DNA from 4 places in the Halopseudomonas sp. genome. Region 1 is predicted to be linked to each of the others. Evidence: predicted binding sites of a transcription regulator. Region 1 holds the regulator's gene; each other region holds the start of a gene.
The links. Region 1 encodes FliA, which starts transcription of late flagellar genes. Its sites were predicted from a motif close to CTAAAGTTTNNNNNNNNNNNGCCGNTAA; they were not measured.
Positions count from the first base shown of each region.

Region 2: AAFM31_RS01715 (methyl-accepting chemotaxis protein) is a predicted target of FliA. The motif match lies at 4,249-4,276, and genes of this name have one in related genera.
Region 3: flgM (flagellar biosynthesis anti-sigma factor FlgM) is a predicted target of FliA. The motif match lies at 2,917-2,944, and genes of this name have one in related genera.
Region 4: AAFM31_RS06445 (methyl-accepting chemotaxis protein) is a predicted target of FliA. The motif match lies at 4,139-4,166, and genes of this name have one in related genera.

Region 1 covers NZ_JAYPMU010000001.1:319,600-326,728, forward strand. The annotation lists gene AAFM31_RS01450 (chemotaxis response regulator protein-glutamate methylesterase) at 1-1, opposite strand, end outside; gene AAFM31_RS01455 (chemotaxis protein CheA) at 126-2,378, opposite strand; gene AAFM31_RS01460 (protein phosphatase CheZ) at 2,534-3,328, opposite strand; gene AAFM31_RS01465 (chemotaxis response regulator CheY) at 3,350-3,727, opposite strand; gene AAFM31_RS01470 (RNA polymerase sigma factor FliA) at 3,950-4,687, opposite strand; gene fleN (flagellar synthesis regulator FleN) at 4,684-5,511, opposite strand; gene flhF (flagellar biosynthesis protein FlhF) at 5,544-6,908, opposite strand; gene flhA (flagellar biosynthesis protein FlhA) at 6,976-7,129, opposite strand, start outside.
Region 2 covers NZ_JAYPMU010000002.1:30,769-37,897, reverse strand. The annotation lists gene AAFM31_RS01745 (efflux RND transporter permease subunit) at 1-742, opposite strand, end outside; gene AAFM31_RS01740 (efflux RND transporter periplasmic adaptor subunit) at 739-1,836, opposite strand; gene AAFM31_RS01735 (TetR/AcrR family transcriptional regulator) at 1,939-2,571, shown strand; gene AAFM31_RS01730 (DUF2897 family protein) at 2,641-2,814, shown strand; gene AAFM31_RS01725 (DUF2058 domain-containing protein) at 2,902-3,429, shown strand; gene AAFM31_RS01720 (ATP-dependent zinc protease) at 3,466-4,089, opposite strand; gene AAFM31_RS01715 (methyl-accepting chemotaxis protein) at 4,357-5,991, shown strand; gene AAFM31_RS01710 (Na+/H+ antiporter NhaC family protein) at 6,062-7,129, opposite strand, start outside.
Region 3 covers NZ_JAYPMU010000030.1:21,971-29,099, forward strand. The annotation lists gene AAFM31_RS16210 (protein-glutamate O-methyltransferase CheR) at 215-1,042, opposite strand; gene AAFM31_RS16215 (chemotaxis protein CheV) at 1,076-2,023, opposite strand; gene flgA (flagellar basal body P-ring formation chaperone FlgA) at 2,131-2,841, shown strand; gene flgM (flagellar biosynthesis anti-sigma factor FlgM) at 2,983-3,309, shown strand; gene AAFM31_RS16230 (flagellar protein FlgN) at 3,389-3,847, shown strand; gene AAFM31_RS16235 (flagellar regulator YcgR PilZN domain-containing protein) at 3,980-4,666, shown strand; gene AAFM31_RS16240 (MFS transporter) at 4,663-5,991, opposite strand; tRNA gene AAFM31_RS16245 (tRNA-Arg) at 6,140-6,216, opposite strand; gene AAFM31_RS16250 (Arc family DNA-binding protein) at 6,544-6,867, shown strand; gene AAFM31_RS16255 (sodium ion-translocating decarboxylase subunit beta) at 6,973-7,129, opposite strand, start outside.
Region 4 covers NZ_JAYPMU010000006.1:60,271-67,399, reverse strand. The annotation lists gene AAFM31_RS06465 (1-acyl-sn-glycerol-3-phosphate acyltransferase) at 1-756, opposite strand, end outside; gene AAFM31_RS06460 (CPXCG motif-containing cysteine-rich protein) at 872-1,066, shown strand; gene AAFM31_RS06455 (DUF2007 domain-containing protein) at 1,069-1,317, shown strand; gene AAFM31_RS06450 (SOS response-associated peptidase) at 1,314-1,964, shown strand; gene AAFM31_RS06445 (methyl-accepting chemotaxis protein) at 1,949-4,084, opposite strand; gene AAFM31_RS06440 (entericidin A/B family lipoprotein) at 4,288-4,419, shown strand; gene AAFM31_RS06435 (M48 family metallopeptidase) at 4,487-5,293, shown strand; gene AAFM31_RS06430 (7-cyano-7-deazaguanine/7-aminomethyl-7-deazaguanine transporter) at 5,468-6,121, shown strand; gene AAFM31_RS06425 (chromate transporter) at 6,128-7,129, opposite strand, start outside.

The sequences.
Region 1 (7,129 bases):
TACCCTCTCCTGAACTGCATCCTGCACATGAAATGATTCATCAATCGTATTTACGAGGTTGTGCTCCCCCGCAAAGGGCGCTGCGTATCGCCTAATCAGCGCGATTGCAGTGCCAGCTCAGGCTATCACATGCGTCTTGCATACCGCTTCAGCAGGCTCGGGATATCCAAAATCAGGGCGATACGACCATCACCGGTAATAGTTGCCCCAGCCATGCCAGCGGTGCCTTGCAACATCCGACCCAGCGGCTTGATGACAACCTCTTCCTGACCAACCAACTGGTCAACCACGAAACCGACCCGCTGCGTGCCGACGGAAACGATCACGACACTGGCGGCGGAATGGTCGCTGGTGTCCTCGACGCCCGGCATCAGCCAGTGCTTGAGGTAGAACAGCGGCAACGCCTTCTCGCGAACGATGATCACTTCCTGACCGTCAACCACGTTGGTGCGCGAGAGGTCGAGGCTGTAGATTTCGTTGACGCTGACCAGCGGTAGAGCAAAGGCCTGATCGGCCAGCATGACCATCAGCGTCGGCATGATGGCAAGGGTCAACGGTACCTTGATCGCGATCCGCGAACCCTGGCCTTTGGTCGACTCGATGTTGATCGTACCGTTGAGCTGAGAAATCTTGGTCTTGACCACGTCCATGCCAACACCGCGACCGGACACATCGGAGATCTCGGTCTTGGTGGAAAAACCGGGCGCCAGAATCAGGTTAAAGCATTCGGTATCGCTCAGGCGATCCGCTGCGTCCTTATCCATCATGCCCTTCTCAACCGCCTTGGCACGCAGGATTTCCGGATCCATGCCGCGGCCGTCGTCGACGATAGTCAGCAGAATGTGGTCGCCTTCCTGCTGCGCAGCCAGCACCACCTTGCCGGTACGCGGTTTGCCGGCGGCCTCGCGCTCGTCCGGCAGTTCAATACCGTGATCAACCGAGTTGCGCACTAGGTGAACCAGCGGATCGGCCAGTGCCTCGACCAGGTTTTTGTCCAGGTCGGTCTCTTCACCGATCAGCTCGAGGTTGATTTCCTTCTTGAGGTTACGCGCCAGATCTCGGACTACCCGCGGGAAACGCCCGAAGACCTTTTTGATGGGCTGCATGCGGGTCTTCATGACCGACATCTGCAAGTCTGCAGTCACCACATCAAGATTGCCGACGGCCTTGCTCAGTTCTTCGTCGCCGCTGGACACGCCCAAACGAACCAGGCGGTTACGCACCAGTACCAGCTCGCCGACCATGTTCATGATTTCGTCCAGCCGCGCGGTATCAACCCGCACAGTGGTATCCGCCGCCGGTGCCTCGGCAGCGGCGGCCGGCTTGGCGGCAGCTGGAGCGGCAGGGGCAGGCTTGGCTGCCGGTTTGGCCGCCGCAGCCTTGGCTTCAGGCGCCTTGGCGGGTTCTTTCTTTTCCGCAGGTTTTGCCGCAGCGGGTGCGGTAGCCGCCTCGGCAGCACCAGGCGCACTTCCCTTGCCGTGCAACTGATCGAGCAGCGCTTCGAATTCATCGTCGGTTATGTGATCACCGCCGCTCGGCTCAGCAGTCGGTGTGCTTTCGGGAGCCGCAGCAGCTGCGCTCGGCGCATCAGCAACGCCTGGAGCAGAACCCTTGCCATGCAACTGGTCCAGCAAGGCTTCGAATTCGTCATCGGTGATTTCATCACTACCAGCCGCTGCTTTGGCTGGCTCGCTGGACGCGGGCACGCTCGGTGCATTGCCTGTGCCGTGCAGCTCATCAAGCAGCGCTTCAAATTCATCATCAGAGATTTCGTCCGATGCCGCATCAGACGCTGCTGGCGCGACCTTCGCCGCTGCAGTCGCGGCACTGCCATCGCCGTGGAGGGCATCCAGCAGTTGCTCAAACTCGTCATCGGTGATGTCGCCGTCGGCCGGTGCCGAGGTCGCAGCGGGAGCCATGGCAGCGTCGGGTTCGGCGACTGGCTCTTGCGGTTCTGAAGCTGGGGCTTCTGCTACTTCATCAGCAGACTCGGGTTGCGCTAACGCAGACAGAGCGTCCAGCAGCGCGGGGTCAGCGGGGGTCGGCTCTTCGCTCTCGCGCACCTGGGCAAACATGCCGTTGACGGTATCCAGCGCCTGGAGCACCACGTCCATCAACTCAGGGGTAACGGTCCGCTCGCCCTTGCGCAGGATGTCGAACACGTTTTCGGCGATGTGACAGCAGGCGACCAGAGCATCCAGCTGCAAAAAGCCGGCACCACCTTTTACCGTGTGAAAGCCGCGGAAGATGGCGTTAAGCAGATCCATGTCGTCGGGCCGGTTTTCCAGCTCGACCAACTGTTCGGACAACTGCTCGAGAATCTCACCGGCCTCGACCAGAAAGTCCTGGAGAATCTCTTCATCCGCATCGAAACTCATGCACCCACTCCCCTCGGGCGTGTTATCGGAAGACCGCTGGATGCACAACCGAAACCACCTTCGGTTGCAGTGCGGTCATTCAACGTTGCTGCCAGGTCGCCACCGTGGACAGTCAAGCTGCCGGCTGTTTAAACGCACGGCAGTCACAGCTGACATCAGAATCCCAGGCTGGACAGGAGATCGTCGACCTCATCCTGACCGGAAACAACGTCTTCCCTTGTATCGGCATGAATTTGCGGACCTTCACCCTTGGAAGAGGATTTTTTTGTCTCTTCCGGCGTCTCGCCGTGATTGATGCCGGTAATGCGGTCAACTTGACCCGCCATTCGAACCAGATTGACCAGGCTCTCTTCGACATCGTGTACAAGCGTGGTGACGCGCTTGATGACCTGACCGGTCAAATCCTGATAATCCTGCGCCAGCAAAATATCGTTCAGATTGGTCGATAGCTCTTTGCTGGTTTTCTCAGTGTCTTCGAGAAACTCGCCGACCCGTCGGTACAGGTCGCGGAACTCGTCTGCAGCCATTTCACGACGCTGCAGACGCTGCCAATCGGCTTTCAAGGCACTGGCCTGCTGGCCCAGATCGGTAACCTTTGGCGCGCTGACCTCCACCAGATCCATGGTGCGATTGGCGGCCTTATCGGTCAGCTGAACCACGTAGTCCAGGCGATCGGAGGCATCAGAGATTTTCGACGTCTCAGACTCGGCGCCGAGCGCGTGGGTGGTATCGATCTGGAAATTGACGATTGCGTTGTGCAGCGCGCGGGTCAGTTGCCCCACTTCGTGGTACAGACCACGATCACGTGCCTGATTGATGGCATGAATGACCAGCAGCGCTTCAGCGAAGTTGCCACTTTCAAGATGACCAACCAACTGATGCGCATTGTCTTTCAGCGAATGTTCAAACTCCTGAGCAGTCGCCTGGCCGGGATCTTTACTCAAAGCCATAACCTTTACCCCGGTTAATTATTATTTAGGCTGAACTCGCTCGAAAATCTTTTCGATCTTCTCTTTCAGCGCCTGAGCGGTAAACGGCTTGACCACGTAGCCATTGACGCCCGCCTGCGCGGCCTCAATGATCTGATCACGCTTGGCCTCGGCAGTTACCATCAGTACCGGCAGATGCTTGAGGCGGTCATCAGCACGCACCGCGCGGAGCAGATCAATGCCGCTCATACCCGGCATATTCCAGTCCGTCACCAGAAAGTCGAAGCTGCCGCTCTGCAGCATCGGCAGCGCGGTATTACCGTCATCCGCTTCGGCCGTGTTGGTAAACCCAAGGTCGCGCAACAGGTTCTTGATGATGCGCCTCATCGTCGAAAAATCATCAACGATGAGAATTTTCATGTTCTTGTCCAAGTCGACCTCCGTACAAACCAGGGAATGTGCAGGCCTGCACCCCAGAAACCCATCGCAAATAACCAAACAAGCCGTATAAAGAAGCTCTGAGCAATCAGCTGCTACGTCAGCAGACTGGTCAGATGCGCCCTTGGTGTCGCCCTCTGGCGACCGGCACAGTGCTACTACCTGTCGAGCAATCCGAGCATTGTCCGGATGTTGACGACAAAATCAATCATTTCGCCAACTGACCAGCTTGGCGCGCAACCGGGCAGCACATTGACTGTGCAATTGGCTGACCCGCGATTCACTTACACCAAGTACCGCTCCGATTTCCTTGAGGTTAAGCTCCTCCTCGTAATAAAGCGACAAAAGCAGTCGCTCGCGCTCCGGAAGCGTATCGATCGCTTCGATCAGTGCCCCCCGAAAGCGTTCATCCTGCAGACCGGACAGCGGCTCCTCGCCACCCTGCACATCGGCCGGCGCACCTGACTCCAGTAGATCGTCAAAGCTGAACAATTTGCTGCCGGCGGTATCGCTGAGGATCGCGTAGTACTCCTCAAGACTCATATCCAGTTCGGCCGCAACCTCGTGATCTTTAGCGTCCCGTCCCAGACGCGCTTCAACGGCGCGCATGGCGTCGCTGACCATCCGGGTGTTGCGGTGGACGGAGCGAGGCGCCCAATCGCCCTTGCGCACCTCGTCCAGCATTGCACCACGAATGCGGATGCCGGCATAGGTTTCAAAGCTGGCACCCTTGCCGAAATCAAATTTGCGGGAGGCTTCGAGCAGGCCGATCATCCCGGCCTGCATCAAATCTTCAACCTGAACGCTGGATGGCAAACGCCCCAGCAAGTGATAGGCAATACGCTTTACCAGCGGAGCATATTGCTCGACGAGACGATCCTGCTGACCTGCTGAACTCTGTGCTCGTGTATACATGCTCAATCCGCCAGCCTGTGCTGTCATAGACCCGATCCTGTCGGCTGCACCAAACGCTCGACGAAGAACTCCAGATGCCCACGGGGATTGGCCGGCAACGGCCATGCATCCACTTTCTGAGCAATGGCGCGAATGGCCAGCGAGGCTTTGCTGCGCGGGAACGCTTCAAACACCGCGCGCTGTTTCTGCACTGACTTACGCACCGCTTCATCGAATGGCACCGCACCGACATACTGCAGCGCAACATCCAAAAACCGGTCAGTTACCTTGGTGAGCTTAGCAAAGACCATGCGGCCTTCCTGGGGCGTGCCCACCATATTGGCCAATACGCGAAAACGGGTCATGCCGTGATCACGGTTGAGCAGTTTGATCAGGGCGTAGGCATCGGTGATGGAAGTCGGCTCGTCGCACACCACCACCAGTACTTCCTGAGCGGCGCGCACAAAACTGACAACTGAGTCGCCGATACCTGCCGCGGTATCGACGATCAGCACGTCGATGTTGTCACCGATTTCGCTGAACGCCTGAATCAGGCCCGCATGCTGCTGATGATTGAGGCTGACCATGTTGGCAGCGCCCGAGGCAGCCGGAACAATGCGAATGCCGCCAGGACCGGTAACCAGAACATCGCGCAGGTCACACTTGCCGTCGAGCACGTCCGCCAGCGTTGCCTTGGGCTTGAGCCCCAACAGCACGTCGACATTCGCCAGACCAAGGTCAGCGTCCAGCAGAACGACCCGCCGCCCCATCTCTGCCAGAGCAAGACTGAGGTTCACCGACACGTTGGTCTTGCCGATGCCACCCTTGCCACCGGTGACTGCGATTACCTGAACCGGATGATTGCTGCCCATCTGCGCTGATTACCTTAATTCTGTGAAGTTGCTTAACTTGCCTGCTGGGTGTGCATCATACCGGCAAATACGTCCGCCATGGTCTGATCTGCTGGCGCTTCGTTGCCGGCCATGCTGACTGCACGGCTGACCAGCTGGTGCCCTACCGCCCGACTGATGTCATCGGGAATGCGCTGGCCATCTGCCAGATAGGCTACCGGCAAACCCTGCTCCATCGCCAGCCCCAGTGATTCACCCAGCGTAGCTGCTTCATCGACCTTGGTCAGAATGCAGCCGGACAGGCCGCACGCCTTGTAAGTATGGTAGGCCGCCTTCATTACCCGGTGCTGGCTAGTCGCTGCGAGCACCAGCAGATTGCGCACCCGGCGCCCCTGCCGCGCCAGCGTATCCAGCTGACCGCGCAGATAGGGATCATTGGCCTGCAAACCGGCGGTGTCGATCAGCACCAGGCGCTTGCCGGCAAAATCGGCCAGCACGTCGTTGAGGTCCTGATTTTCATCGACCACCTTGACCGGCACGTTGAGAATCCGGCCCAGCGTACGCAGTTGCTCGTGAGCGCCAATACGGTAGGTGTCCATAGTGACCAGGGCAACGTGCTGACTCCCGTGCTTGAGCACGTAGCGGGCGGCCAGCTTACCAAGCGTGGTGGTCTTGCCAGCACCTGTCGGACCAACCAGTGCGATCACACCACCGGCATCCAGCGGCTCTTCGCGCAGCACCGGCACGCGATGTGCCAGATAGGCCAGCAGCATGCGCCAAGCCTGACGCGGATCGCTCACGTCAGAAACCTGACGCAGCAGATCCTGGCTAACCTCCGCGGGCAACCCCATCTGGGTCAGACGGCGCCACAGCCCTGCCTGCTTGGGCTTTTGCTGATTGAGCTGCCCCCACGCCAAGCCACCCAGCTGCGACTCCAGCATCTCACGCAGACCGGCAATTTCAGCACGCATGGCGCTCAGGCTGGCGTCTTCAACGGCAGCGGCGACGGGCGCAACCTCAGCCGCCGCAGGACGGGCTACTGGCGCAGCCTGCTCAACCGGCTCCTGAATCAGACGATCCAGCAGATCACGCGCCTCGACAGAACCCTGACGCGCGGCGTGACGCATGGTGTCACCAAACAATTGGCGATTAACCAGCGGCTGGTCGTGGGAGGCCATCGAACCTACTTCCAGCTCGGCGCGCGCAGCGACGATGCGCTCCTGGGTCTTCTTCAACTCGGTGTCCAGGCCGGGCGTCGGCGCGGTCAGGCGCGGCGCCTCATAGTCCAGTGCAGCGGTCAGCTCAACACCACCGGCAACCCGGCGATTGGCAATGATCGACGCATCCGCGCCCAGTTCATCGCGAACCAGCTTCATCGCCTGGCGCATGTCTGCGGCAAAGAAACGTTTGACTTTCATGGCTGACCTCGTCGCTTTTCTGGCGCCGCCCGCTGGCGGCTGCTGTCATTCATTCAGAGTCTGCAGCTCAGTTCTGGCCGACCGTCGCAATGATGGTCACCTGCTTGCTGTCCGGAATTTCCTGGTAGGACAGTACATGGGCTCCCGGGGCTGCGTAGCGTACGAACTTGGCCATCATCATCCGAATCGGCCCCGCTACCAGCAATATTGCCGGCTTGCCC
Region 2 (7,129 bases), on a different contig from region 1:
TGCCGCCCTGCGGCAGCGGAATCTGGGTCGCCCTGAGCGCCGCCAGATCAACAAATTCGCTATTGGGCAGCACGCCAAGCCGCTGCGCACCAACCACCACAAAACCGCCCGGAATAACCTGATTGCGCTGGGCCAGTACCCCCGACAGAGCCTGCGGCGACAAGCCCAGCCGGCGCAGCTCGGCATCGTGCAAGGCGATGGTAATCTGCTCATCGGTGTCGCCATACAACTCGACCCGCGCCAGCCCCGGCAGGTCCATCAACTGGCGCTTCAGGCGCTCGGCCTCGTCACTCAAACGCACCACCGATGCATCACCGCGCAGCGCCAATACCACCGCCGGAATATCCAGCAGCCGATCATCCAGCTCAATGCTGCGCACCCCCGCGGGAAACGACAGCTCGGCGCGCGTCATCGCCTGACGCACGCGATCCCAAGCCGCATCGGTGTCATAGATATTGTCGTCCAGCATGACGGAAACCAGCGCCACGCCAGTCCGGGCGGTGGCCTTGATGAAATCGACCTCCGACACCTGCGACAACTCATCGGAGAGCGGCTCAAGCACGAGGCGCTCGACCGACTCCGCCACTGCGCCGGGATAGATCACCGTGATCAAACCAGCCCGATAAGGGAAGCTCGGGTCTTCCTGACGCGCCATGGTCAGGTAGGCGGCCACACCCAGTAGTGCCAGCATCACTACCACCATACCCAGCAGACGTGGACGCAACACCCGGCGCAGGTTCATGGCAGCAACTCCACGCTATCGCCGTCAGCCAGTCGGCTGAGGCCGGCATACACCACCTGGTCACCAGCAGACAGTGCGCCCTCGGCGACTAGCGCCCGCTCACCCTCAAAGCCGGCCACCTCGATGCCGACCCGGGCTACCCGCTCTCCGGTCAAACGAAACACCGACAGACCCGAAGCCGAGCGCATCACCGCCGCCAGCGGCACACTCAAACCCTCCGTGCGAACCGTTTGCAGCCCAACCTCCAATGCCTCCCCCGCCAGCACCTGCGCATCCAGGCTGACCACCAGCGGATACAGCACCGACCCTACCGACGCCCCGCGGCCGATCTCTGCCAAGCGTCCTTCCAGCTGCCGATCACTGAGCACCGACCACACCGGTACTACTTGCCCAACCTCAAGCCCTTGCAGCAACTCCGCAGGTACCAGAACCTCAACTTCTGCGCCGCCGCTCGCGGCCATTTGCAGGACTGGTTGACCTGCAGCCACAAACTCGCCCGGCTCGACCAGCAAGTCTTCGATGGTGCCGTCGAAGGGCGCACGCAGGCGGGTTTCACGGTTCAACTGCTCGCTCTGCTGCAGACTGGCACGCGCACTGCGGACACCCGCCTGCAATGCTTCCAGCCGCGCCGCCTGCTGTTCCTGATCCGCCTTTGACAGCACGCCACGCTCGAACAGTTGCTCGGTGCGCTGAAGATCGCGCCGCGCCTGCGCTGCCTGCGCCTGCAACTCCGCCAGCCGCGCCTGAGCAGCATCCCGCGCCGGCCCAAGCTGCGGGTTGTACAGCGTTGCCAGAACGTCACCCGCGGTTACGGCCTGGCCAATCTGCAACGGCCGAGTTGCCAGCGTGCCACCGACCTGGAAGGTCAGGCTCGCACGCTGCAGCGCCCTCGCACTACCCGCGAAGCGCAGCACATCCGCCTGCCCAGCGGCCACCACCTCAGCAACCCTGACAGCCACCCGCGCCTGCTCATCAACACCTGCCCCATCCACGCCCTCAGCGCGGCAGCCTGCCAAAGACAGCCCCGCGGTCACCGCCAACGCCAGAGTCAATAAACGGCCACGCCGCTCTTGCCAACCCGATGCTCTGAACATCATCCTGCTCCCGGAAAACAAACCTGATTAACACTCTGTCAGACATTGACATTTTGTCAACAACTGACAGAATGTTTTTCGTCACCGCAATCGAGAGAGCCGATGAGCGCCACCGAACGCAGAGAACGGGAAAAACAGGAACGCCGCGAGAGCATTCTGGACAGTGCCGAACAGTGTTTCTTCAGCAAGGGCTACGAACGCACCGCCATGGACGAAATCGCCCGCGGCGCGCAGCTGAGCCGCGCGCTGTTGTATGTCTATTTCAAGGACAAGGCGGCGATCATGCGGGGGCTGATGCTGCGTGCCGGCCAACAATTGCTTGCGCGCTTCCAGGCCGCGCAGGCCGAGGGCGGAAGCGGACTCGAGCAGCTGCAGCGTATTGGCTGGAGTTATTACCATTTCAGTATCGAGGCACCGGACTACTTCGACCTGCTGACCGACGCCAGCACCTTCGCGCATCTGGTCGACAGCGACGAACAGTTGCAGGAACTGGCCAACTGCTACGACCAGTCGATGGCCTGCATGATCCAATCGCTCGCCGACGGCGTCGCCGATGGCAGTCTCCACCCCGAGCGAGTCGCCGACCCCGTACTGACCGCCTGTTACCTGCGCGGCGCCTTGCATGGGGTGATATTGCAGACGCGCCAGCCCGATCCGTGTGAGCAGCCCCAGCTGCCTGCAGAGCAGTTGATTGGCTATACCCTGCAGATGCTTCACCACTCCATGCGCGCCTGACCCCCGCACTTGTTATCCGTGGTGCCTGCGCCCATGATGGGGTCACGTACTTATCTCAAGGAGATTCCCATGCCTTGGTATGGATGGCTGTTCATGGCGCTCGCGTTCGGCAGCGTGATCGGCAGCCTGCTTCTGCTGCGCGACAATGCCGGCAGTAACCGGGTAAGCCCCGAGACCTTGGCCAAGGTCAAGGCCCGCGAAGCGCAGCTCAAGGCTGAGGAAGCCGAGGAAGAAAAGCGCTGAACAACGCGGTAGACTAGGCGCCTGTAACGCCAGACTTCAACCAGGTGCCGCCACCGCGGCGCCGCATGATTACGACGCTGACAAACCATGGTCAATTCACTGCAAGCTCAACTGCTCAAGGCCGGACTGGTCGACGAGAAGAAACTCAAGCAGGCGCAGCGCGCCAAAAAGAAAGAAGCCAAGGCCCAGCCACCCGGCGACAACGGCCCCAGTGCCGCCCAGAAAGCCCGCGAACAGAAAGCTGAACGCGACCGCGAGCTGAACCAGCAGCGCGAAGCGGAGGCCGCGCGCAAGGCCGCCGAGGCCCAGGCGAAACAGATGATCGAACAGAACGTGGTTGATCGTGCCGGCGGCGAAACGCCCTATCAGTTCGTCAGCAAGAACAAGATCAAGAAGATCCACGTTACCGAAGAACAGTTCGGTCTGCTCAGCCGCGGCCGCCTCGGCATTACTCGCCTGTCAGGCGGCTTTGTCCTGATTCCGCTTGAGATCGCGGAAAAGGTCCGCGAACGCGTGCCGCATTGGCCGGTGCATATCGCTGAAGTGAAAAAGGAAACCGCCGCCGAGGATGACCCTTACGCTGGCTATGAGATCCCAGACGACCTCATGTGGTAACGCAAATCGGCCGCCAGCAAGGCGGCCGATCTGTTTTCAGGCATCCGCCTCGCCGGTCTCGGCCGGCTGATTGCCTGCCCCCTTCTCCTCACGGTCGTGCTGGCGCTGCCGCTCCTCGTCGTAATCCTCTTCCGTGCAGCTCGGTTTGTGCATGAACGTCTTGGATACATCGATCAAACCAACGTGCTCAATAGTGCGGCGGCCAATCAGCACCGGGTAGTTCATGTCGCCGCGGTCACGCAGTGAAAACTGCTCTTCGTAGACCCGGTCGCCCATGCAGATCGACATTTTCACCACCGGTCGACGATCGGACCCACCTGCACCCCGCACAAGAATGCGCCGAAATACCGGGCGCTCAAAATGCATGGTGACCATCTCGTTGGTATCGGCGTCGCGTACCGGCACGTCGTAGCGCACCCAATCGTGGCCCAGATGCTCAAACTCCTCCAGATTAACCGCGTGCATGGAGGACGTCAGCGCCCCGGAATCGACCTTGATTTTGACCGCTGTGTACTCCGGCAGAATCAAACCCTTCTCGATCCAGCCAACCACCCTAGGACCGAACTGCACAGCGTCGTCTGCGGCCTGCGCGGCGCCAGCGCCAATCACAGCCATCAACAGTCCAACCGAAAGACCCGCCACCTTCACTACTGACCGCATGAGACACCCTTAACATTGATTGGGCACCAGCCTCGCAGCCGGCGAAATAGAGCGCACACACCGCGCTCCTTATGAGTAAAGATCACAAAAACAGATAACCCCTTGCAAGCCCCGCCTGCATGCAGTCAAATCGCCAGCACCGATGACGAAAAAATACCGCTCAGGTTTTGACGGCATCGGCCGACAATGAGACAAGCCAATGCGAACAGTATTCGCTGCCGGCATCACAAAAATAATAGACACGACCATTAGGCGCGTGGAGGTTACATGAAGCTGTTGCGCAACATTCGTATCAGTCAGCGGATCTGGCTGATCCTGATTATCGCACTGGCCAGTACCCTGACAACGGAAGGCATCTCCCTCTCCCATCTGCATCGGGAAATCCGTGACGGCGAAATCGTCAAGGCAACCCACCTTGTCGAGGTTGCCCATGACCTGATGGCGTTCTACCACCAGAAAGAACTCAACGGTGAGCTGACCGGCGACCAAGCACGCAAGGAGGCCTTGAGCGCCCTTGCCGCACTGCGTTACGACGGCAACGAATATTACTGGGTCAATGACATGAATAACATCATGATCATGCACCCGCTCGCGCCGCAAACCGTCGGCACCGATCTCTCCACCATGCAGAACCAGGACGGCGTCAATGTGATTGCCGAGATGGTTCGCAAGGCCCGCGCTGAGGGCACCGCCAGCTTCCAGTACTCCTGGCCCAAGCCGGGCGAAGAGGACGGCTCGCAAAAGATTGCTGCATTCAAACACTTCAAGCCGTGGGACTACATGGTCGGCACCGGCATCTACGTGGATGCCATGCAGGCCAAGTTCCGCGACGCGGTTATCACCTCACTGGTGGTCAGCACACTCGTGATCGGCGTGATGTTCCTCCTGCTGTTCATCATTGGCCGCAGCATCTCGCAGCCTTTGGACAAGGTGGTCAACGCCATGCGCGGCATCGCCAGCGGTGAAGCTGACCTGACCCGTCGCCTGGACGACGACGCCCGTGATGAGCTGTCGCAGATTGCCAGTTACTTCAACCGCTTCAACCGCAATCTGGCCGACATCATCGGTCAGCTGGGCGACAGCGCTCGCCAGCTGATCAGCTCCAGCCACCAACTGGACCAGATCAGCAACAAGAGTCTGAGCGACATGAGCCACCAGTCCGAGCGCATGGAGTTGATGGCCACCGCAGTTAACGAGATCACCTACGGTGTGCAAGACGTAGCCCAGAACGCCAACGCCGCAGCGCAAGAGGTCGAGAACGCCAATCAGGGTGCAGACAACGGCCGTCAGCAGGTTGAGAAGACGATCCACGAAATTCGCCTGCTGTCCGATAGCGTCAACACTGCCGTCAAGCACATGGAAACGCTGTCGAGCGATGCGCAGGAGATCACCCAGGTACTGGATGTCATCCGCAACATCGCCGAGCAGACCAATCTGCTGGCGTTGAACGCCGCCATCGAAGCAGCTCGTGCCGGCGAGATGGGCCGCGGTTTTGCAGTGGTCGCCGACGAGGTCCGCAACCTCGCCCAGCGCACCCAGCAGTCGACCGAAGAAATTCACAACATGATCAGCAAGCTGCAGACCAACACCCAGACCGTGGTTGGGGTTATCAACGACAGCAGCCGCCACTCACAGGCCAGTGTGGATCAGGTTAACGAGGCCGGCGCTGCGCTGGAACAGATCGCCCAGTCGATGCAGCAACTGGTTGCGCTCAATGCCTCCATCGCCAGCGCGACTACCCAGCAGTCGACCGTGGTAGAGGACGTCAACCGCAACGTCACAGAGGCTGCCGAACTGGCCCGCGAGACCACCGATGGCGCCCGCGAAACCGCACAGGCCGGCCAGCATCTGGCAAGCCTGGGCCGACAGATCGACGAGCTGGTGCGTCGCTTCAGGGTCTGAGCCGCCAGATCAACGGCATAAAAAAAGCCCTGCCGGTAAACCGGCAGGGCTTTTTTTGTACCTCAATGCCTCAGAGCACCATCACCGCAATCCAGCCGAAGATGATCAGCGGCAGGTTGTAGTGGATGAAGGTGGGCACCACGGTGTCCCAAATGTGGTTGTGCTGGCCGTCCACGTTCAGGCCTGCGGTCGGACCAAGGGTCGAGTCAGAAGCCGGGGAGCCTGCATCACCCAGCGCCGCCGCAGTACCGACCAGCGCAACAATCGCGGCCGGACTAAAGCCCAGGTGCATCGCCAACGGTACATAAATGGCGGCAATGATCGGAATGGTCGAGAACGACGAACCGATGCCCATGGTAATCAGCAGACCGACCAGCAGCATCAGCAGCGCGGCCAGTGCCCGATTATCGCCAATCATCGCGGCAGAGCTGTCGACCAGCGTCGCAATCGCACCGGTGGCGCGCATGACCTCGGCAAAGCCCGCCGCGGCGATCATGATAAAGCCGATCATGGCCATCATCTTCATGCCTTCGGTAAACACACCATCGGCCTCGCGCCAGCGCACGACACCGGATACCGAGAAGATCACAAAACCGGCCAGCGCCCCCATGATCATCGAGTCCAGCCAGAGCTGGATAACGAACGCGGCAACCACCGCACCCAGAGCAACCAGCAGCGACATCGGGTTGTAGCTGGCCTCAGCGCGCTCGACTTCACTGATAAGGTTCTCGTCGTATTGACGCGGCTTGCGGTAACTGACGAACACGGCAACCAGCAGGCCAAACAGCATGCCCAGCGCCGGCAGTGCCATCGCATGCATTACGTTAACGCCCTCAACCACCACACCGCTTTCGGCCACATTGGCCAGCAGAATGTCATTGAGGAAGATCCCGCCAAAGCCGACCGGCAGGAACATGTAAGGCGTAATAAGACCGAAGGTCAGCACACAGGCCACTGCGCGACGATCCAGCTTCAGACGCGCCATGACAAACAGCAGCGGCGGCACCAGCAGCGGAATGAACGCGATATGAATAGGCAGGATATTCTGCGACGAGATAGCGACGCCCAGCAGCACCAGCAACAGCATCAGCTTCAGTACGGCGCCACCACCATCACGACGGCTATCGACCAGCGTCAA
Region 3 (7,129 bases), on a different contig from region 1:
GACCAAAAAACGTCACTGCAGGCAACAAAGCAATCAGCGTGCCAATATTATTTTTTATTTATTTTCAGCAACTTAAACGAAACGGCGTCAGAAAAGCGGCAATGCATTACCGTGAAACGGCAAGAGCAGAACCGTTCCGGCGAAAAGCGGCAAAAGAAAAGCCGGCAATAAAATGCCGGCTTCCGAGGTAGGAGTAGACAGTAAACAGCGAGGGCTAACGCGCCTTGTAAACGATCCCGGGGCTGCACTGAACCATTTGATACAGCTCAGGCAGGCCGTTGAGCGCTTCAGAGGCACCCAGCATCAGATATCCGCCGGGCTTCAGCGTGGCATGGATACGACGCAGGATGTCCTTCTTCACATCGGCGGAGAAGTAGATCAACACGTTACGGCAGAACACGAAGTCAAACTTGCCCAGCATCGAGTAGCTGTCGAGCAGGTTCATCGCCCGAAACTCAACCCGATTGCGAATTGCCGGCTTGACCGCCCAACGCCCCGGACCTAACTGGTCGAAATAGCGCGCCAATCGGTCCTGAGAAAGCCCTCGCGCGACAGACAGGCTGTCGTACTCAGCGCTCTTGGCCGCATTGAGGATGCCGCCCGAGAGGTCAGTCGCAACGATTTGAGCGCCACCGCGCAACTGCCCCAGATTGCTTCGCTCAAACTCATCAATCGCCATACTCAGCGAGTAAGGTTCCTGACCAGACGAACAGGCCGCTGACCAAATCCGCAGACGCTGGCCGGGCGAGTTCTTGATGAACTCCGGAATCAACCTGTTTTTAAGCACGTCGAACGGATAGACGTCCCTGAACCAGAGAGTCTCGTTGGTCGTCATCGCATCAATGACAGACTCACGCAGACCGCCGCGCGGCTGCGACTGGATTCGTTTGACCAACTCCCCGAGATTCGCGATACCTTCCTGCTCGAGCAGGCGGTTCAGTCGGCTAGACACCAGATACTGCTTGTTGTCCCCCAACACAATGCCGCACGCCTTTTCCAGAAAGTCCCGGAACAGCTGAAAATCCTGATTCGCCAATGTCACGAAGCCTGCCTTGTCTCAATTGAATCCATGTTGCTAGGCCTGCCCATCGGCATCGCCGCGCAGGGAGTGCAACCGCGCGATCACCCGCTGAGCCAGGTCGTCCGGCTTGAACTTGGCCAGGAAATCGTCCGCCCCGACCTTCTTGACCATCGCCTGGTTGAACACCCCGGACAGCGAGGTGTGCAGCATGATGTGCAACTTGTTCAGACGCGGGTCATTACGAACCTCGGCAGTCAAGGTATAGCCATCCATCTCTGGCATCTCGATATCCGAGATCATCATCAACAGAGACTCACTGACATCTTCACCTTCATCTGCCCGCGCCTTGAGCCAGTCAAGAGCCTGACGACCGTCGTTCAGCGCGACAATCTCGACACCAATCTCTTGAAGACAGCGCATGACCTGCTTGCGAGCAATGGATGAGTCATCGACGATGAGCACTCGCCGCGAAACTGCCTCGGCCTGGGTACCGGCATCAACCACACCCTCGGAGACTTTCTCGTTAGCCGGAACCACCTCCGCCAAGACCTTCTCGACGTCGATGATTTCTACCATTTGGTTATCGACCCGGGTCACTGCCGTGAGGTAATGCTCGCGGCCCGTGCCCTTTGGCGGCGGATGGATCTCGGACCAGTTCATATTCACGATGCGCTCTACCGAACGCACGAGAAAACCCTGAACCTTGTAGTTGTACTCGGTGATAATGACGAAGGCAGTCTCAAGATCATCAAGGCCGGGGCCACCGGTCGCCCGGTTAAGGTCAAGAATCGGCAGAGTGCCACCGCGGATGTGTGCTACTCCGCGCACCACTGGATGCAGCTTAGGCATCGCCGTCAGCCGCGGACACTGGAGCACTTCCTTCACCTTGAAGACATTGATGCCGTACAACTGATTACCGGCCAGCCTGAACAGCAGCAGTTCGAGTCGGTTCTGGCCTACCAACTGGGTTCGTTGGTTGACTGAATCCATCACACCAGCCATGGACTGCTCCTCATGTTTGAATCGGGTGAAACGGCATGCTTCATGCAGGTCCATCGATAGACGACAGTAATCTGACGGACATCACCCAACTGTTTGTAGGTAATTGTATGCGTTTTATCACCGGGTGCGCGGTATTGGCGATATTTTTTTCCGCCAGCGCAAGCGCCAACCCGCTTATCGATCAGCTTATCGGCGTGACCAGCACATATCTTGAGCAGGAAGTGACTCAGTATGCGAGCACGCTGGGAGGCGAGCCACGCCATGAGGTTCAAATCAGCCGCCTTGACGCGAGGTTGCGTCTTCCGCTGTGTGCTGAGGACGCCCTGAGCGCGCAGCTTGAGAGCCCCGAGATACCGGTGGGCAGAGTCACTGTGCGGGTTACCTGCAACGGCCCCTCCCCTTGGCGGCTGTTTGTGCCAGCCCAAGTCAGCCTCTATCAACAGGTAGTGGTGAGCACCCGCCCCCTGCAACGCAAAAGCGTTATCAGCGCCCAGGATATTCGTCTGGCAGAGCGGGATACCGGATTGCTCGGAAACAACTACCTGCTTGACCCCGCCCAGGCCATCGGCATGCAGATGAAACGTAACGTCAACGCTGACACCGTACTCGGGCATGCTCAGCTGGAGCAAAACCGACTGGTACAGCGCGGTGACAAGGTGGTAATAAGCGCAGGCAACAGCAGCGTAAACGTGCGCATGCCCGGCGAAGCATTGGAAGATGGTACACTTGGCGCCCAGATTCGGGTGCGTAACACCCGCTCCAACCGGGTCGTCCGAGCCCGTGTCACCGGCCCTGGACAGGTGGAAGTAGGAATGTGATTATCCCGGAGAGGCTTGGCATGTGGCTGCCATGGCCGGCCTCTTACTCCGTGATGATCTTCACACTATTTTTTCCTAAAGTTTTCCCTCTAGCTGCCGTTACAGCGGCTAGAGAAGATTTTACAGTTTGAGGATTTCACCATGGTCATTGACTTCAACTCGCCCAACGGCCCTAACGGCGCAGGTCGCAGCGGCCAGACCGCAGGCGCAGCAGGCAAGCGTGAAGCAGCATCGGTCGACAACACTGCCGGCCAGCAATCTGCACCGCAAAGCACGCAGAGCGAGTCCAACTCCTCGGTCAATCTCAGCGCGCAAGCACAGCAACTGCAGGCCATTGAGGAAAAATTGCGCGATCTGCCCGAAGTGGATAACGAGCGCGTAAGCCAGATCAAGCAGGCCATCGCCGATGGCAGTTACAAAGTCGACAGCAGCCGCATCGCGGACAAACTGCTGAGTCTTGAAAGCTAATAGCCAGTAGTCAGGAACGGACGCTGGCTGTACTCTTCGACTAAGCCCTCACGGGTCAGCCACAGTCAGGAGACACGCCATGCACCCTTTGCAAGAACGCTTCCAATCGGCTGAACAGGATTGCCAGCAATATTTGGCGCTTCTGGAGCAGGAACGAGAGGCCCTGGCAAAGCAGGACATGGCCGCACTGGAACAACTCCTCGAACAAAAACGCCCCTTTGCCGAAAGCCTGATCACCCATGATCAGGAGATCAAACGCTACTGCCAAGCGAACAACATTGCTACCGACGGCCTAGCTCAGCACGTTGAACAGAGTGCAGACGAAGCACTGCAACAGCAATATCAGCAATTTCTGGCCGCCTTGGCGCAATGCAAGCAGGCCAATGATCGCAACGCGCGACTGGTTTTTCACAGCCAGCACAACACCCGATCCATGCTGGACCTGCTGCGCAATCAAGGCGAACCGGGAAGCGGCATATATGACCAACTGGGCAATCGCAGCCGTTCGGGCATATCGAGAGACCTGAGCAAAGCCTAATCGCAAATATCATTACCGCAGCGTCCACGGTATAGTTACGCCCGCTATTACGAATCAGAATGAGAAGCTGACGTGTCCAACCTATTCTCACAAGAAACTGGTCCCCAGCCACCGAGAGAAGTTCGCGCCCCAGTGGAGATTTTTTCTCTGCTACGCACGCTGATGCAGTCCCGCGACGCACTGACCGTCACGTTCATCGACCGAGCGCAGAAATTCCAAAGCTTCATCGTCAATGTTGACGCTGACAAACGCGCCCTGTGGATTGACGAGATGATCCCGCGCGAGGGCGATCGCTACGCCGCACAAGGCGAAGCATTCCGTATCGACGCCTGGCATGAAGGCATCCATATGCGCTGGAACTGCGTCGGAGCAAGCCCGGTAGTACTAGACGATGCACCAGCGTACGAAATCCCCCTGCCTGAAGAGCTGATCTACCATCAGAAGCGCGGCGCCTTCCGAGCCAGCGTGCGTCGCACTGCAGATATCGCTGTACAGATGTCACACCCGGAGCGAGAGCGCCGCCTTACCAGCTATCTGATGGATCTGTCAGCAACCGGCTGCAAAGTTCGCCTCGAGGGCGATCTGACCAAGGCACTGCAACCGGGAGAGGAATGCAACAGCGTCATGCACCTACCAGACGCCGGACGCATTGACGTCATTACAGAAGTACGCCACGTGGTCTTTCGCGAGGACGCAAACGAAACACACGTTGGCCTGATGTTCAAACAACAGACTGCCGCAGCGCAGCGCAGCGTTGACCGCTTTGTAAATCATCTGCAAAGAGAAGCGCGCAGGCTGGAGAAAGAAGACCTGTTCTAACCAGGTCGATGATCATCCTGATCAGCGTCCTGCTCGGGTGTCGCCGGTGACCAATCCGGCTCGACCTCTTCCTGCATCTGTTCGATCACCGCACTTTCCTCAACGCGAGGGTCAATGGCAGCCGAGAACGGTGAGCTGGCGAGGTTACCGGCTGCGGGCATGAACTGGAGCGGTGCCGCCTCTACCAGGTTATCCCCAGTAACCGCAGAAGTTCTCACTCGGAAAACCAGAATCGCGCTGCAACCAGCCATGAAAATATACAGCATGCCGGAGCCGAGCCATTTCATCAGCGCCGAGCTGACCAAAGGCCCTACGCTCGCCCCGAGCCCGAAGGTCACCAACAGCATCGCCGACAGCGGCACGCGATCGTCAGGCTCAACATGGTCATTCGCCAGCGCCACCGCCATCGGGTACAGCGTAAACACCATAAGGCCAAATATGGCCGTCAGGAAGATCAAGCCCCCACTAGGTATCAACCCAATCGCCATCACCACAGATACCGCAGTGAGTATCGTGGCATTGAGCTGAATCAACTGGCTCCGATCGATCCGATCAGACAACCAGCCAGCCGGCCACTGCGCCGCAAGACCCGCGCAAATGGTCACCGCCATGAACATACCGATCTCCGACGTGGGCAAGCCCACCGAGCGGGCAAATACCGGCGCCATACCATAAAATGCGCCCATCATCAGGCCGGCAACCGCAATCGTAGTCAGCGCCTGGGGAATCCGCTGCACAAAAAGACGCACCTTAAGCGGTGCCGGGCGCAACGGCGCAGGGTGAATCTGGCGCGTGGTCGCGACAGGAACAAGACAAAGCGAGAAACACATTGCGACATACAGCAGGTGATCCTGAGAAAGTTCTGGCTTCACCGCAAAAACGACTTGGCCGAGCACCAATCCCAAGTAGGTGACAACCATATAGCTGGCAAACACCATCCCGCGCTGGTGCGATTCGGACTGCTCGTTCAACCAGCTCTCCAGCACCATGTACTGGCACATCATAGCCATACCTACCAGCAAGCGCAGTACCAGCCACACCATCACGCTATCAAACAACGCATGACACAACACCGATGCTGTCACCAGCCCAGCACTCGCAACAAAAGCGCGAATGTGGCCTACCCTGGCGATCAAGCGATGCCCTATCGACGCCCCAAGAACCAGGCCACCGTAGTAACCTGTCATCAGCAAACCAATCCACAACTCATTGACACCATCGGCAGCTAATCGCAGGCCAAGATAGGTGCTCAACAGACCACTGCCCAGCAGCATCAGCAACGTCGCGAAGTACAGTGAGGAAAAGGCAGTCAGTGCTCGGGACATGCGGACTCCTGTGGCAATCTCTGGAAGTAGCTAGCCAGCAGCTTGATAAACCACTAGCAGCATAGTCGACACGCTTGCAAACAAAGCGTTCCCGCCGCCTACTGCCACGCTGGCAGTGATGAGGAGACCGGGACCAGCCATTTGAAGATGGTGCGCGAGCCCGGATTCGAACCGGGGACCTACCGCTTAGGAGGCGGTTGCTCTATCCAGCTGAGCTACAAGCGCAAATACTGAGCAGGTGGCAAAGCCAACCTATTGAATTTCCTTGGAAGGCACGAATCTTACCCGAAGGTCGCAGCGAAATTCCACCGATGCAACGATAAGATCAGAACAATAGCAAAGCGCCATTCGTCGTAAACCCGTCACATTTTAGAGACATTTTTTTGTCACGGTATAGCGCGATACACAAAAAACAGGTCTACTAGGGCACTAATAGTGCAAAAGTTGTCTATACCCTAGGTAACTAGCAACGCAACGGCTCTGGCCGCCTCCGCTCAACTTGCGGCACTTGGCCGGCGTCGACTTATTCAGCCAAGCGATTATTATTGCCCCATGAAAACAGCTACCCAACACTACACCAGCCGAACCGCCGACAAATTCGTAGTTCGCCTGCCCCAAGGGATGCGCGACCGCATCGCCGACGTTGCCAAGCAGCATCATCGCAGCATGAACTCGGAGATCATCGCTCGACTGGAACACAGTCTGCTTGACCTCCCGACGCTGCCGGAGCAGAACCAACCGTCTCGCAAGCTGCTCAACGCTCAGGACGCAGAAGGCCTTAGCAGCCCCGAGCGCGAGCTACTGGTGCGTTTCCGCGACATGAGTCGCCGTCAGCAAAATGCCCTGCTCGCCCTGTTAGCCAACGAGCAGGCCTGAGCTGGAGATAACAGTTTTCCCTTAGCTCCCGTGCAGGCGCCGTCTACACGACTGCAGGCATAAAAAAACCCGCTCATTGAGCGGGTTTTTTATTGCCTGCCAGTATCAACCTACGAAGTTCAGCAAAATACCTGCTGCCACCGCAGAGCCGATTACACCAGCCAGGTTCGGGCCCATCGCGTGCATCAGCAGGAAGTTCTGCGGATTGGCTTCCAGGCCGACCCGGTTGGATACCCGAGCAGCCATTGGCACCGCCGAAACA
Region 4 (7,129 bases), on a different contig from region 1:
CCGCTGCTCCAGCTCGCGCGCCTTCATTGCGTCGCAGGGATCCCATTCGTAGGAGATCGACACCGGAACCATGCTCAGCGAACGAATGACATCAGCAAACGGCTCGCTCTTGCGGCTCATACAAAACATCTTGATGATCGCCGAGTCGGTTTCGTCCAGACCGTCTTTAGCACGCCCCTCAGCCTGCGCGATCCAGATCGACTGCCCTTCGGCAATCGAGTGGCTGATGTACGCCGACATGGTCTGATAAGCCTGCAGCTTCTCGCGGCGCCCGGTGAGCGAGCGGTGCACGATAAAGCTTTTGTTCAAACGCATCAGGTCCGCGACGAAGGGGCGTTGCAGCAAGTTGTCGCCAATGGCGATACGCGGGGTCGGGTGCCCGGCGTGATACAACGCGTAGTTGACGAACGCCGGGTCCATGACGATGTCACGGTGGTTGGCAATAAACAGGTGGGCCTGATCACTACGCAGGTTGTCGAGACCGCTGTAGGTCACGGCCAGCGTGCTGCTCTCGATCAGGCGATCAAGGTAGGGTTCCAGCTTGTGCTGCAGATCATCGACGGACTTGACGCCGCGCGCTTCGCGCTTCAGCGCAAGCTGCACCAGTGACCGGGCCAGACCAGGCAGAAATCGATTGAGTCGCGGCAGTCGATAGCCCGCGAGCATCCGCATCAGGTCCTGGTCGGCCAGCAGACGCTGCAGCACGCCCGGTACCTCGGCATCGTTGTAGGGGCGAATGCCCTCAAACTCACTCATGTCACCCTCAGAGTCTTGTCGTCAGCCGCGCATTATGCGTTGCCGACCGTGGTTTCGCCAGATTGACGATCCCGCTACACTCCATGTCACATACAAGGCGTGCGGAGTAATTACGGTGCAGGCACTGGAAGAAGCCAATCTGGTCTGCCCTCACTGCGGCGAACCTATCACCCTGCTGCTCGACCTGAGCGGCGGAGCCCAATCCTATACCGAAGACTGTCAGGTCTGCTGCCAGCCGATCCTCGTCAATCTCTGGATCGATGAAGACGGCAACGACTACCACGTGGATCTGCGCCGGGAACAGGACTGAACATGCAGTGCATCTACCATCCCGCCGATCTGGCGGAGGCCACGCTGCTGTCCGCGGTGCTGGCCGACCACCATATTCGCTGTCACATCAGCGGCGGCTACCTGCAAGGCGCTATCGGCGACCTGCCTGTGCATGACCTGCTCGGCATCTGGGTCGCCGACGAAGACGTCAGCCGCAGCACCGAGCTGGTGTATGCCTATCTAGGGGCCAGCCCCATCAATGACGAGGATCTGGAGTCCCCCCTGCCATGAGCGGTCGCCTGGCCCAATTCAATGCACCTCACGCCAACATGCCCAGCGGCTGGCAGCCGCAATGGAATATTGCTCCAGGTAAGCCGCTGCTGATTCTGCGCAAGACCGCAGGCCAAATGGAGTGCGCCTCGGTGCTGTGGAACCTGACGCCGGGCTGGCTGAAGGATTTGAGCCGCGCAACCTTTTCCGCACGGGCCGAATACCTGCACGAAAAACCGATGTTCCGCCAGGCCTTTGCCCAACGGCGCTGCCTGATTCCGGTCGATGGCTACTTTCTCTGGCTGCAACAGGGGCAGCGCAAGCAGCCATGGTATCTGCGGCGCAAGGAGGGAGGTCTGGCGCTGGCGGGGTTGTGGGAGCGTTATCAACTGGACGACGGCCAGTACTGGGACAGCTGTGCACTGATTACGGTGCCGGCAAAGGGCCTCGCCAGCCGCCTCAGCGACCGCATGCCCGTGGCGCTTAACGCTGGCGAGCAGGCCATCTGGCTGGCCGAGCACACGGCTGTCAGTGCCCTGCAGCCGCTGCTGCTGAACGCCGACAGCCGCATCGAAATGACCTATCCAGTCAGCACCGCAGTCAGCAACCCTGCCACCCAGGGGCCGCATTGCTGCAGCCCCGCGGGTCCGGCTCAGACTTTGAACTGATTGATCAGTCGGCGTTGATGTTCGGCCAGTTTGGTCAGCGATGCGCTGGCCTGTGAGGCCTCACCTGCACCCTTGGCCACATCCTTGGCCACGGTATCGATGGTGGTGACGTTACGGTTGATGTCTTCGGCAACCGCGCTCTGCTCTTCGGCGGCGCTGGCGATCTGATTGTTCATATCGTTGATCACCGACACCGCCTGGGTGATGGACGTCAGCGCCGCATCCGCCTCTTCCGCCTGCAGCACACTCTGGTCGGTACGTGCACGGCTCTGCTCCATGACCTTGACCGTCTCGCGGGTGCCATTCTGCAGCTGCTCGATCATCTGCTGAATTTCCTCGGTCGAGCTCTGAGTCTTCTGCGCAAGGTTGCGTACTTCATCGGCAACCACGGCAAACCCGCGGCCCTGCTCACCCGCCCGTGCCGCCTCGATGGCTGCGTTCAACGCCAGCAGATTGGTCTGCTCGGCAATTCCGCGAATGGTGTCGAGAATACCGGTGATATTTTCGCTGTCGCGCGCCAGTGCCTGCACGCTGTCCACAGCGCGCTGGATATCCTGCGAGAGATTTTGAATGGTCTCGGACGTTGCCCGCACCACCTCACGGCCATGCGAAGCCGAACCATCAGCATTCTGCGCCGCACTGGCCGCCTGCGAAGCATTACGTGCTACGTCTTGCGCGGTCGCGGTCATTTCGGTCACGGCGGTCGCGACCAGGTCGATCTCACTGAGCTGACGTTGCACGCCGTCATTGGTGCGCAGCGCGATATCGGCCGTGTGCTCCGACGCATCGGTCACCTGCTGCACCGAGCCAACGACCTCCCGGATCATGCCCTGCAGCTTATCGAGGAAGGCATTGAACCCACGCGCAATAGCGCCCAGCTCGTCCGCTCGATCCACGTTCAAGCGCTTGGTCAGGTCGCCGTCACCCTTGGCGATATCATCCAGCATCGCTACCAGTTGGCGGGCCGGCTTGGCCAAGCCATAGGCCAGCAAAATCATCACACCCAGACCAGCCAGAGCGACCAGCAGACCGATGCCGGCCAGCAGCATGGAATCCTGATGGCGCATGTCTGTCAGCTCAGCATCCAACTGGTTGAAGTCCTGCATAACCACATCCATTGGCAGCGTGATCAGCAACGCCCAGCGGACGTCGGTACCTGGCAAGGTTATAGGCATGGCCAGTTCAATGTGCTGGCCCTGCTCATCTACGTCGTAAATGGGTTGATCGCCAAGCCGCGCAATATTGGCCAGTTCACTTTCATCCAGCACGGTAGCGGCCGAATCTCCGGGCTTGGCACCCTCGCCGGTATAGGCAACAAGGCGCCCAGTGGAACTGACCAACGCCTGCTCGCCCTTGCCGTCGTAGAGTTCGGCATCATTCTCATGCAGCATCTGCTGCAGAAACTCCATCGACAGGTCGGCACCCGCGGTGCCCATAAACTCGCCATCGCTGATGATCGGTACAGTGAACGATGCCAGCAGCACGGTCTTGCCGCCAACCTCATACGGTGCAGGGTCAATCACGCACGGCTTGAGGGTTTCTTTCGGACACAGGTAGTACTCACCAGTGCGCACGCCATTTTCCAGAATGGTTTCGTCTTCCAGGTCTCCCAGGGCCTCCAGGGCCAACCCACCATTCTCGTCGCGGTACCACATTGGCATGTAGCGACCACTGCCGTCGTAGCCGTCGGTTTCAATACCCTCAAAGAAGTTGTCGAGGTTATCCAGCGAGTTGGGCTCCCAGCCGACATAGGCATCCCACAACGTCGGGTTCTGCTCGAGCGTCATGCGAATAACTCGGGTCATCTCTTCGCGCCCCATCATCAGGGCTGGCATGCCATCGTCCTGAATCTGCCCAAGCATCGAGTTCAGCTGGGCAAGCTGTGATGCAACGGTAAGCGGATACTCCAGGTAGCGGCGGATGCGCGCCTGCTCCCCGGTCGCGATCGACAGCAAACGGTCCTTCACCAGACCGTCAATCGACACCCGCGAGCGCTCTTGAACCAAGTTTTGACTGCGTTCGGCAGAATAAACCGAGTACAACGTCATAACGCCAACAGCAACAAATAGACAGGCGCCGGCCAGTACGGCGATGGAAAGCTGGATTGACCTGAATTTCATGTAATACCTCGGCGTTGGGACAACGGAGCGGCGAAGGATACCGGTTACTCGGCTATATCGGCCACCGGACAAATTTCTGCAGCCTGTTGCATACAATTGCCCAAATGATGGTCCAATCGCTTAAGATTTTCCGGTCGCAGCGGCCACGCAGGGCGGAACCCGCGACAGACCACGCAATCCAACGTCTGATGAGAGAATAGAGCATGAAGAAATCACTGGTACTGCTGCTGTCTGTTTTGCTCGGTGCTGCCAGCCTGGCCGGATGCAACACCATGGAAGGCCTGGGCAAGGACATCCAGAAGATGGGCGACAGCATCGAAGACGCCGCCAAGTGAGACAGCGCCGGTGCTGCAGACCAAGGCACCGGCAGCATTTCATCCCGACATAGCAAGGAAAAGCACCATGCGACTGCGATTTACCCTCCTACTTCCCGTTGTTCTGCTGGCCGGTTGCCAAAGCGTGCAGACCACCCAGGGCGGCAATGTTGGCGTCAACCGCACCCAGTACATGATGAGCGGCCTGTCCAGCGAGCAGGTCAATCAGATGGCTGCCGAGTCGTATCAGGAGACCTTGGCCGAGGCCAAGAAGCAGGGGCTGCTGAACACCAACGCATCGACTGTGCGCCGCCTCAATCGTATTGCCGCCAAGCTGATCACCCAGGTACCGAACTTCCGCCCCGATGCCGCCAGTTGGGACTGGGAAGTCAATCTGATCAAAAACGACCAGCTGAATGCGAGCTGCTCTCCCGGCGGCAAGATCCTGTTTTACTCCGGCATCATCGATCGCCTAGAACTGACCGATGCGGAAATTGCCCAGATCATGGGCCATGAGATTGCGCACGCTCTGCGTGAACACGGCCGCGAAGCTATCTCCCGCGCCTACGCCACGCAAATGGGTACCCAACTGGCCAGCGCCCTGCTCGGCCTCGGTCAAGGCGGCAGCCAGGCCGCGCAGATGGCAGTTCAGTACGGCCTGACCCTGCCCAACAGCCGCTCCAATGAGAGCGAGGCCGATCTAATCGGTCTGGAGCTGGCGGCCCGCGCCGGCTACGACCCGCAAGCCGCGGTCACTCTGTGGCAGAAGATGCAGTCTGCATCCCAAGGTGAGCCGCCGGCGTTCATGAGCACCCACCCTTCTTCCTCCGGCCGCATTCAGGCCCTGCGCTCCGCCGCGCCGCGCGTACAGGCCCTCTACGAAGCTGCCAAGTAAGCGCATTCCGGCCGGCGGGCCTGCGCCCGCCGGTCGGAAAGCAACGAATACGCTGGTCAATCAGCGCAAAACCAGTACAATTGCGCGCCGTTCGACCCCGAACGATATGGGTTCCCTCACCCCATTTGACAAAACGGCGAGCCAGCAGGCTCGAATCGTAAAAAAGGACATACCATGACCGCACTTACGTCCGGCATGCAGCGCCGCGCGCTTGCACTGCTGATCAGTTTTCACATCGTTATCATCATCGCCAGCAACTATCTGGTGCAGTTGCCGATCACCATGTTCGGCTATCACACCACGTGGGGCGCATTCAGCTTTCCGTTCATCTTCCTGGCTACCGACCTGACCGTTCGCCTGCTCGGCAAACAGGCTGCACGCCGCGTCATCGCCCGCGTAATGCTGCCGGCGCTGGTTGCGTCGTATGTGGTTTCGGTGGTGTTCCAGGAAGGCAGCTATCGCGGTATCGACGCACTGCTGTCGTTCAACGACTTCGTACTGCGTATCTCGCTGGCCAGCTTCGTCGCCTACGTGATTGGCCAGTTGCTGGACATTCAGGTATTCGACCGCCTGCGCCGTATCAAGGCCTGGTGGATCGCGCCGAGTCTGTCGACCGTGCTGGGCAACCTGGCTGATACCTTCGCCTTCTTCTCGGTTGCCTTCTGGCAGAGCAGCAATCCGTTCATGGCCGAGCACTGGGTCGAGATCGCTACCGTCGACTACGCCATCAAGCTGATAATCAGCATGCTGCTGTTCCTGCCGCTGTACGGCGTGCTGTTGCGTACGCTGATGAACCGTCTCGGCGGCCCCGCGCCTTCGACTGCCTGAGTCGGCTCAGGGCACCAGCCCTGACCATCCCAGTACAAGCCCTGCTGCTGCACTCAGCAGCAGGGCTTGCAGCACTGTCCAGCCCCGTCCGAACAGCAGTCCCGCGGCGACCAGCGCGATCCCCAGCGCCAGCCAGTCAGGCGTGCTCGCAGTGCCCGGCATAAACACGTGCCAGGCGAAGAACAGCGCCAGATTCACAATCACCCCCACCACTGCCGCACTCACCCCGGTCAGCGCCGCATTCAGGCGCAGCTCACCACGGGTCGCCTCGATCAGTGGCGCGCCCCCCAGCACAAACAGAAAGGACGGCAAAAAGGTAAACCAGCAGACCAGCAGCGCCGCCAGCATGCCTCCAGCCAGCGGCTGTCCAGCACCGATCAGTTCGCCCTGATAGCCACCGAGAAAAGCGACAAATACGACCACCATGATCAGTGGCCCTTCCCAGCCTTGCCAGAGCATCAGTACCCCCATCGGCAGACACCAGAGCAGCGCGCCGATCACCAGCAGCATCAACAGCCGCGACAGGCGGAAGCGAGCGTGTTCAGGGGCAGCGCTGGCGTCGTTGATCAGCGCTTCGGTATCAGTGTCGGCCTTATCACCGGCGTGAGCAGCTGGGGCAAAAGCTGTGGGCCGCAACCGCCCGCCGACAGCACCTGCGACGGCTGCCGCTAGCACGATCAGCGGGAACGGTAACCCCAGTGCAAAGATCGCCGCAAAGGCAGCCAGCGCAATCGCCCAGAGCCAGCGGTTGCGCAGCACCCGACCACCGATGCGCCAAGCGGCCTGAAACACCACGACCACGACCACCGGTTTGATCGCATACAACACCCCCGCAATCAGCGGCAGATCGCCGTAGACCAGATACACCCACGCCAGCAGCATCAGCAGCACCAGCGACGGCAGAATAAACAGCAGCCCCGCAACCACCCCACCCCAGCTGCGGTGAAGCAACCAGCCCAGATAGGTCGCCAACTGCTGCGCCTCCGGCCCCGGCAGTAACATGCAGTA